Linked DNA regions of Bacillus pumilus. Each later gene encodes a partner of the first gene's protein in a complex. Links are inferred from orthologs where the notes say so. Each region holds a gene or a part of one and is shown on either strand. Other genes may lie near its edges.

What was found.
Region 2: the proteins of rpsG (region 1) and tig are in contact, whole or in part, in a crystal structure (PDB 3GTY), measured with the Thermotoga maritima proteins. The link is inferred for Bacillus pumilus from one-to-one orthologs. Residues at the interface, in WP_004081843.1 of Thermotoga maritima: Lys34, Lys52, Lys55, Glu59, Arg62, Gln63, Glu66, Asn67, Lys69, Val71, Arg95, Ala109, Lys110, Lys111, Gly112, Arg113, Pro114, Glu117, Glu121, Ile124, Ala125, Tyr127, Asn128, Asn129, Thr130, Gly131, Lys135, Asp139, Arg142, Met143; in WP_004081061.1 of Thermotoga maritima: Glu122, Val124, Val129, Leu130, Tyr133, Glu188, Gly259, Ile262, Tyr263, Glu266, Ser270, Glu273, Gln274, Glu277, Arg308, Gln311, Ile312, Ser315, Tyr316, Glu325, Arg329, Arg336, Leu363, Phe366, Trp367, Arg373, Leu377, Arg381, Leu384, Glu387.

Annotation. Positions count from the first base shown.
Region 1 is NZ_CP046128.1:132,311-135,393, forward strand. What follows is about bases 1-2,840. They hold rpsG (30S ribosomal protein S7), read left to right. Parts: upstream 1-1,105; coding sequence 1,106-1,576; downstream 1,577-2,840. Other genes in these bases: rpoC (DNA-directed RNA polymerase subunit beta'), read left to right, coding at 1-59; GKC25_RS00700 (50S ribosomal protein L7ae-like protein), read left to right, coding at 205-453; rpsL (30S ribosomal protein S12), read left to right, coding at 566-985; fusA (elongation factor G), read left to right, coding at 1,631-2,840. Outside these bases: more of fusA, read left to right, coding at 2,841-3,083.
Region 2 is NZ_CP046128.1:2,386,903-2,393,259, reverse strand. The notes cover bases 818-3,643. They hold tig (trigger factor), read left to right. Parts: upstream 818-1,506; coding sequence 1,507-2,781; downstream 2,782-3,643. Other genes in these bases: clpX (ATP-dependent protease ATP-binding subunit ClpX), read left to right, coding at 3,033-3,643; ddcA (DNA damage checkpoint antagonist DdcA), read left to right, coding at 818-1,267. Also shown: leuD (3-isopropylmalate dehydratase small subunit), read left to right, coding at 1-134; more of ddcA, read left to right, coding at 260-817; more of clpX, read left to right, coding at 3,644-4,298; ATP-dependent protease LonB, read left to right, coding at 4,435-6,096; lon (endopeptidase La), read left to right, coding at 6,268-6,357. UniProt on the Bacillus subtilis protein: Involved in protein export. Acts as a chaperone by maintaining the newly synthesized protein in an open conformation. Functions as a peptidyl-prolyl cis-trans isomerase.

The sequences.
Region 1 (3,083 bases):
GTAAAGTTAAGCCGGTTTCACAAGTGCAGCCGTCTGACGATATGGTTCCTGTAGAGTAATCTTTCTCGTGAGATTCCTATAAAATCATCAAAAAATGGTGAAGGATGTCAAGATAATCTGTCATATGATATTGACATCCTTCTGCCATGATGATAATATAACCAAGGTGCTCAAAATAAAACCTGTTACTTTGGAGGATATTCGATGTCTTATGATAAAGTATCACAGGCTCAATCCATTATTATTGGTACGAAGCAAACAGTAAAAGCTCTGAAACGAGATTCAGTAAAGGAAATCGTCGTAGCGAAAGATGCTGATCCTGCTTTAACAGCTAGTGTAATAAAACTAGCGCAAGAGAAGGGTGTAGACATTTTAGTGGTAGATTCCATGAAAAAGCTCGGCAAAGCCTGCGGAATTGAAGTTGGGGCAGCAGCTGTTGCCATTATGTTATAGCGTACTTGTTTTGTTTTTGCATGTGTAAATGCAAAAGCATTGTTTTTTGCCTTTTGATGAACCACCTGGGTATGTGGGTTATAAAAAAAGCAACGAAGGGAGGAATAACAACATGCCTACAATTAATCAGCTAATACGCAAAGGACGCGTGAGTAAAGTTGAAAACTCAAAGTCTCCTGCACTTAACAAAGGATACAACAGTTTCAAAAAAGAGCACACTAACGTAACATCTCCACAGAAGCGCGGGGTTTGTACTCGTGTCGGTACAATGACACCGAAAAAACCAAACTCAGCACTACGTAAATATGCTCGTGTACGTTTGTCTAACCTGATTGAGGTAACAGCTTACATTCCTGGTATCGGACATAATCTACAAGAGCACAGTGTAGTACTTATCCGTGGCGGACGTGTAAAAGACTTACCGGGTGTACGTTACCACATCGTTCGTGGTGCGCTTGATACTGCCGGAGTTGACGGTCGTATGCAAGGACGTTCTAAATACGGAACAAAACGCCCTAAACAAAGCAAATAATACAAACAAACATAAGGGTTTTTAGAAGTTGATATCAGATCAGTGGAGTCAGGCAACTGACAATGATATTGAGATGAGAGACAGATAGAAATCCTTTTAAATGAGAAGGGAGGCTATCAGATGCCACGTAAAGGTCCTGTAGCAAAAAGAGACGTATTGCCAGATCCAATTTACAATTCTAAACTTGTATCTCGTTTGATCAACAAAATGATGATCGACGGTAAAAGAGGAAAGTCACAAACAATTCTCTACAAGTCATTTGATATCATCAAAGAACGTACTGGTAATGAAGCGATGGAGGTTTTCGAACAAGCCTTGAAAAACATCATGCCAGTTCTTGAAGTTAAAGCACGTCGTGTAGGTGGAGCCAACTACCAAGTTCCTGTAGAAGTTCGCCCAGACCGTCGTACTACTTTAGGTCTTCGCTGGTTAGTAAACTACGCTCGTCTTCGTGGAGAAAAAACGATGGAAGAGCGTCTTGCTAACGAAATCCTTGACGCAGCTAACAACACTGGTGCTGCTGTTAAGAAACGTGAAGATACACACAAAATGGCAGAAGCGAACAAAGCATTCGCTCACTACCGCTGGTAGGATTTATACCAAACTAAAAAAACTATTCCCTAATAAGGAAGGAGAAATTACCCAATGGCAAGAGAGTTCTCCTTAGACAAAACTCGTAATATTGGTATCATGGCTCACATCGATGCCGGTAAAACGACAACGACTGAGCGTATCTTATACTACACTGGTCGTATCCATAAAATTGGCGAAACTCACGAAGGAGCTTCCCAAATGGACTGGATGGAGCAGGAGCAAGAACGTGGTATTACAATCACTTCTGCTGCTACTACAGCACAATGGAAAGGTTACCGTGTAAACATCATCGATACACCAGGACACGTAGATTTCACAGTTGAAGTTGAACGTTCTTTACGTGTACTTGATGGTGCGGTTACTGTTCTAGATGCACAATCAGGTGTAGAGCCACAAACTGAAACGGTTTGGCGCCAAGCAACAACTTACGGAGTACCTCGTATCGTATTCATTAACAAAATGGATAAAACAGGTGCGGACTTCCTTTACTCTGTAGGCACATTAAGAGATCGTCTTCAAGCGAACGCTCATGCAATTCAATTGCCGATCGGCGCTGAAGATCAATTCGAAGGAATCATCGACCTTGTAGAAAACGTAGCATACTTCTACGAAGATGACCTTGGAACTCGCTCTGATGCACAAGAAATCCCTGCTGAGTATAAAGACAAAGCTGAAGAGCTTCGCAACAGCCTAATTGAAGCTGTCGCTGAGCTTGACGAAGAGCTTATGGAAAAATACCTTGAGGGTGAAGAAATTACAATTCCTGAATTGAAAGCTGCAATCCGTAAAGGAACGTTGAATGTTGAATTCTATCCAGTTCTTGTTGGATCTGCTTTCAAAAACAAAGGTGTTCAGCTTGTACTTGACGCTGTGCTTGATTACCTTCCTGCACCAACTGATGTTGCTGCAATCAAAGGTACCTTGCCAGATTCAAATGAAGAGGTTGTACGTGAGTCTACTGATGACGCACCATTCGCAGCCCTTGCTTTTAAAGTAATGACTGACCCTTATGTTGGGAAACTAACTTTCTTCCGTGTATACTCTGGAACACTTGATTCTGGTTCTTACGTGAAGAACTCTTCTAAGAACAAGCGTGAGCGTGTTGGACGTATCCTTCAAATGCACGCAAACAGCCGTGAAGAAATTTCTACTGTATATGCAGGGGATATCGCAGCAGCTGTAGGTCTTAAAGATACATCAACTGGTGACACTCTTTGTGACGAGAAAAGTCTTGTTATCCTTGAGTCTATGGAATTCCCAGAGCCAGTTATCGATGTAGCAATCGAGCCTAAGTCTAAGGCTGACCAAGATAAAATGGGTATCGCTTTAGCTAAACTAGCTGAAGAGGATCCAACTTTCCGTACACAAACAAACACTGAAACTGGTCAAACGATCATCTCTGGTATGGGTGAGCTTCACCTTGATATCATTGTTGACCGTATGAAGCGTGAGTTCAAGGTTGAAGCTAACGTAGGAGCTCCTCAAGTTGCGTACCGTGAAACAT
Region 2 (6,357 bases), 2.3 Mb from region 1 along the record:
TCACTCCTTTTGATGTGGATCCTCACTGGAGAGAAATGCTCCTGAATGGCTATGATGAGATTTCATTAACTTTACTACTAGAAGATGACATTCAAGCATTTGAAGAAAAGCGCAGCAACTGGCTGCGTGCGTAAACTACAAGAAGCCGTCCGCCCGAGGTGTGACGGCTTCTTTTTTGCATGAAAACCTCTCGTTACTTGTGTTTACTAACCTTCGTTGGTAAACTGATAAAAAATATGCGCCCGAAAGGAACGTAAGCATGAAACATGACAAGAAGAAAGATAATGTCATTTTGTTTCCTGGTCTGAAAGAAAGACTGATTGAAAAAGGAATGGCAGCATTAAAAGATAAACAGTATCAAGAGGCGCTTCACTTGTTTTCAGAAGCAAAATCTTATGATGACGATGAAGAATCCGATATTCACCTCGGCATGGCGATTTGTTTTCTGGAGCTGGGCGAGCTGCAGGATGCAAAGCGTGTTTGTGAAAAGATGCTGCATGAGGGATATGGTCATTACTTCACCGTGCTTCAAGTGTATATGACGATCTTAATTCAGCTGAAAGAATATGAAGAAGTGAAGCAGACAATTGAGGCAGTACTTGAGGAAAATCACCTTCCAGCAGAAAGCGCGGAGCATTTTTACAAGCTGCTCGAATTTAGCAGAAAAATGATCGAATCACCTGAAAAGATTTTAGATGAAGATGAGGATGGCGCCGGTGAAATCAATATAGATGATATGCTTGAGCGGCCAGAAGAGCAGGTGCAGTTCATCCATTCGTTGAAAGACCGGAACATCACACCACACATGGGTCTATTAAATACGATCTTACAAAAGCCTGATGGAAACCCTTTGGTCAAATCATTAATCCTGCAGCTTCTGTCAGATCATGATGTGGCAAAGCCGGTTCATGTGACGAAATTCGGTGATTCTTTAACGCTTGTTCCTTCTGAGGCTGTTAAGCCAGAGCAGATGCCGCTGCTTCACAAAGTCCTTCGTAAGCTCGATGACACACTCGGCAATGAGAACCCAACCCTTTACCAAGGCGTGGAAGAGTTATGGCGCCGGCACTTATTTGTGCTTTATCCATTTCTTCCTAAATACACAGATCCGAATCTTTGGGCAGCAGCACTTCATAAAGTCGGCTATGAAATGCACGGGATTGAGATTGACCTCGAAGAATTGCATCTATTGTATGAATTTAATGAACGAGAGCTGAGAGAAGCTTGCACAATGCTGAAAGATATTGAAGAAATTTCTTATTTGTAATTTGTCGATTTAGTTGAAAGACGGACTTGTTATGTTATAATATAATGGTTGTATTTGTGCATATATCGTGCAGTTGTAGATTCCAACGGTTGAAAGACGATATGTATAATCAAGTCAAATGTTGTATACATAATACCGCTTCTTGAGCGGCGTGCGTGGTTTTTGATTGGACGAAGTCTTTATGATGCTTTAGAATGTAACAACGCACAATCTGAATAGATTTTTGGAGGGAAACACACATGTCAGTAAAATGGGAAAAACAAGAAGGTAACGAAGGCGTCCTAACTGTAGAAGTTGATGCTGAAACATTTAACAAAGCACTTGATGATGCGTTTAAGAAGGTTGTCAAGCAAGTATCGATCCCTGGATTCCGTAAAGGGAAAGTACCACGTGGTCTTTTCGAACAGCGTTTTGGTGTAGAATCTCTTTATCAAGATGCATTAGATATTCTTCTTCCAGTTGAATATCCAAAAGCAATCGATGAAGCTGGTATCGAGCCAGTTGACCGCCCTGAAATCGATGTTGAGAAAATCGAAAAAGGCGAAAGCTTAATCTTCACTGCAAAAGTAACAGTGAAGCCTGAAGTGAAACTTGGTGACTACAAAGGTCTTAACGTAGAAAAAGACGACGCAACTGTCACTGATGAAGATGTACAAGAAGAGTTAAAAGGCATGCAAAACCGTCAAGCTGAGCTTGTTGTCAAAGAAGAAGGCGCAATCGAAAACGGCGATACAGTTGTTCTTGATTTCGAAGGATTCGTTGATGGAGAAGCATTCGAAGGCGGAAAAGCTGAGAACTACTCTCTTGAAGTAGGTTCAGGTTCATTCATCCCTGGTTTCGAAGAGCAGTTAGTTGGTCTTGAAGCAGGCGCTGAAAAAGACGTAGAAGTCACTTTCCCAGAAGAATATCATGCTGAAGACCTTGCAGGTAAACCAGCTGTATTCAAAGTGAAAATTCACGAAATCAAAGCAAAAGAACTTCCAGCACTTGACGATGAGTTCGCGAAAGATGCTGATGAAGAAGTAGAAACTCTTGCTGAACTAACTGAAAAAACGAAGAAACGTCTTGAAGAAGCGAAAGAAAACGAAGCAGAAGGTAAACTTCGTGAAGAGCTAGTGGAGAAAGCTTCTGAAAATGCGGAAGTTGACATCCCTCAAGCGATGGTTGACACAGAGCTAGACCGTATGATGAAAGAATTCGAACAACGCCTTCAAATGCAAGGAATGAACCTTGAGCTTTACTTCCAATTCTCAGGACAAGATGAAAATGCGCTGAAAGAGCAAATGAAAGAAGATGCTGCTAAACGCGTGAAATCTAACCTAACACTTGAAGCAATTGCTGCTGCAGAAAACTTACAAGTGTCTGATGAAGAAGTAGAAGAAGAACTTTCAAAAATGGCTGAAGCATACAACATGCCAATTGAAAATATCAAACAAGCGATCGGATCTACTGACGCAATGAAAGAAGATCTAAAAGTTCGCAAAGCAATTGATTTTCTTGTAGAAAACCGTTAATATGGTGCATAATAATAAAACAGGGCGCGAGTGACTCGTGCCTTGTTTTGTACAATTTTTGACTTATCATCGCTTCTTTTGGAAACGATAGTGTAAGTCGCATCTTTCTGTTATACATATCTCAATGTGCAGTGTTAGAAACACATCATTACCGTCTTTTAGGAAAGTATGGTAAAATGCATACATACTGGACCCAGAAAGGTAGCTGACTGTTAGCTACAGGCAAGTGAAGAAGAATAAGGGGTGAAAGAATGTTTAAATTCAACGAGGAAAAAGGTCAATTAAAATGCTCGTTTTGCGGAAAAACGCAAGATCAAGTGCGTAAACTGGTCGCAGGACCTGGCGTATATATATGTGATGAATGTATCGAGCTTTGCACGGAAATAGTTGAAGAAGAGCTCGGCACTGAGGAAGAAGTTGAATTCAAGGATGTTCCGAAGCCTCATGAAATTCGGGAGATTCTTGATGAATATGTCATCGGACAAGAAAATGCGAAGAAATCCTTAGCTGTAGCGGTGTATAACCACTACAAACGGATCAATTCCAACAGCAAGATTGATGATGTTGAGCTTTCGAAAAGTAATATCTCTATGATTGGGCCAACAGGAAGCGGTAAAACTTTACTTGCTCAAACGCTTGCTCGTATTTTAAATGTGCCATTTGCGATTGCAGATGCAACATCTTTAACTGAAGCAGGTTATGTTGGTGAAGACGTAGAGAATATTTTACTAAAGCTGATCCAAGCAGCCGATTATGATGTAGAAAAAGCGGAAAAAGGCATTATCTACATCGATGAAATCGATAAAGTAGCAAGAAAATCAGAAAACCCTTCTATCACTCGTGATGTATCTGGGGAAGGTGTTCAGCAAGCGCTATTGAAAATTCTTGAAGGGACTGTCGCTAGTGTACCGCCTCAAGGTGGACGTAAGCATCCTCATCAAGAATTCATTCAAATCGATACAACAAATATCCTCTTTATTTGTGGTGGAGCCTTTGACGGCATTGAGCAAATCATCAAACGCCGCTTAGGTCAAAAAGTCATTGGATTCGGTGCGGAAAATAAAATCGAAGATCTTGAAAAAGAAGTTCTTCTATCAAAAGTACTCCCAGAAGACTTGCTTCGCTTCGGTTTAATCCCGGAATTCATCGGCCGTCTACCGGTTATTGCAAGCCTAGAGCCGTTAGATGAAAAAGCACTTGTAGAGATCTTGACGAAGCCTAAAAATGCGCTCGTTAAGCAGTATACAAAAATGCTTGAGCTTGATGATGTAGAGCTTGAGTTTGAAGAAGATGCTCTTAGCGAAATTGCGAAAAAAGCAATTGAGCGTAAAACAGGAGCTCGTGGTCTACGTTCAATCATTGAAGGCATCATGCTTGATGTGATGTTTGACCTTCCATCACGTGATGATATTGAAAAATGTGTGATCACTGGTGCAACGGTTGCCGATGGCGAGTCGCCGCGTCTTGTGTTAAAGGACGGCACAGTCGTCAATAAAGATACGAAAACATCTGCATAAGGGTAGTCTCACTCCTGAATCTTTTTGATTCAGGAGTTTTTTATTTATCGTGGAAGTTGTGTTTATTCCGTCCAGCTCTAGGAAATACTAGCAGACAGAAACCAATACATACGATAGATGAAGGAGGGAGCACCGATTGAGCTGGACAGGAATCGTATTATTCATACAGCTGTTCTTTGGTATCGTCATCGGGCTGTACTTTTGGAACTTACTGCGAAATCAGCGCACACAAAAGGTGACGATAGACAAAGAGTCAAAGAAAGAAATGGAAGCACTCAGAAAGATGCGGTCAATCAAGCTGAGTGAACCTTTATCAGAGAGAGTCCGGCCAAAGGGGTTTCAAGATATTGTAGGGCAGGAAGACGGCATTCGTGCACTAAAAGCGGCACTATGCGGGCCGAACCCTCAGCATGTCATCGTCTACGGACCACCGGGAGTCGGTAAAACAGCCGCTGCCCGTCTTGTGATGGAAGAAGCGAAGCGTCACGCTGATTCTCCGTTTAAAAAAGATGCGGTCTTTGTAGAGCTCGATGCGACAACCGCGAGATTCGATGAACGAGGCATCGCAGACCCGCTCATTGGTTCTGTGCATGACCCGATTTACCAAGGGGCTGGAGCAATGGGACAGGCAGGCATTCCGCAGCCAAAACAAGGAGCCGTCACACATGCTCATGGCGGGGTTCTGTTTATCGATGAAATTGGCGAGCTGCATCCGATCCAAATGAACAAAATGCTCAAAGTGCTTGAAGATCGGAAAGTCTTTTTAGACAGTGCCTACTACAGTGAAGAAAATACCCAAATCCCCAATCACATTCATGATATTTTCCAAAATGGGCTTCCGGCTGATTTTCGATTGATTGGTGCCACGACTAGAACACCTGACGAAATTCCACCAGCGATCCGGTCAAGGTGTCTCGAAATTTTCTTTAAGGACCTTGACCAGCATGAACTGAAAATCGTCGCTGCCAAGGCTGTCCAAAAAATTCAAAAGGAATTAAGTGATGAAGGGCTGAACCTTTTAACATCCTATGTGAAAAATGGACGTGAAGCGGTCAACATGGTGCAGATTGCCGCTGGTATGGCTGTCACGGAAAACCGAAAAGACATCACGATCGAAGATGTAGAATGGGTCATTCATTCAAGCCAGCTGACACCAAGATATGAACAAAAAGTACCAGAAAAGCCAAAAGTGGGGGTAGTCAATGGACTGGCCGTTTATGGACCAAACAGCGGCGCCCTGCTTGAGATTGAAGTGAACATTTGTAAGGCGCTTGAAAAAGGCAGTATCAACATTACAAACATTGCAGAAGAAGAAAGCATTGGCAATCAGTCGAAATCCATTAGACGAAAAAGTATGGCCAAAGGGTCAGTTGAAAATGTATTAACGGTGCTTCGAAATTTAGGCATTCGGACAAATGAATATGACATCCATATTAATTTTCCAGGCGGTGCCCCTATTGATGGACCGTCTGCTGGGATTGCTATGGCGACCGCGATCTTCTCAGCCATACATCAAATTCCGATCGATCATCTGACAGCCATGACGGGTGAAATCGGATTGCAGGGTCAGGTGAAGCCGATCGGCGGTGTGATACCGAAGATTAAGGCAGCGAAACAAGCTGGTGCCACAACCGTCATTATTCCTTATGACAACCAGCAGTCGATCTTAAAAGAGATTGAAGGGGTCACCATTGTGCCTGTGAAGCACTTCCAAGAAGTGCTGGATCAGTGTTTGGTCAACCCGCCAGACGAGAAGAAAGATGGACTAGAAGACGAAATGAAAAGTAAATCTGTTTAATCCCCATCACATATGGGGATTTTTTAGTGAAATAGATCTTTTTTTCTTTTTCATGATAAAAAGAAAGGGTATACTACGGTAAGATCAACATTTCTCAAGTCTTTTACATTGTACAAGACTGAAACAGGTATATTATAATGATTCATACTAGTGACGGAGGTGTCAATCAACATGGCAGATGAAATCAAAAAGAATGTTCCGCTCCTTCCATTGCGAGGTTTACTTGTTTATCCAACAATGGTCTTGCATTTGGACGTTGGA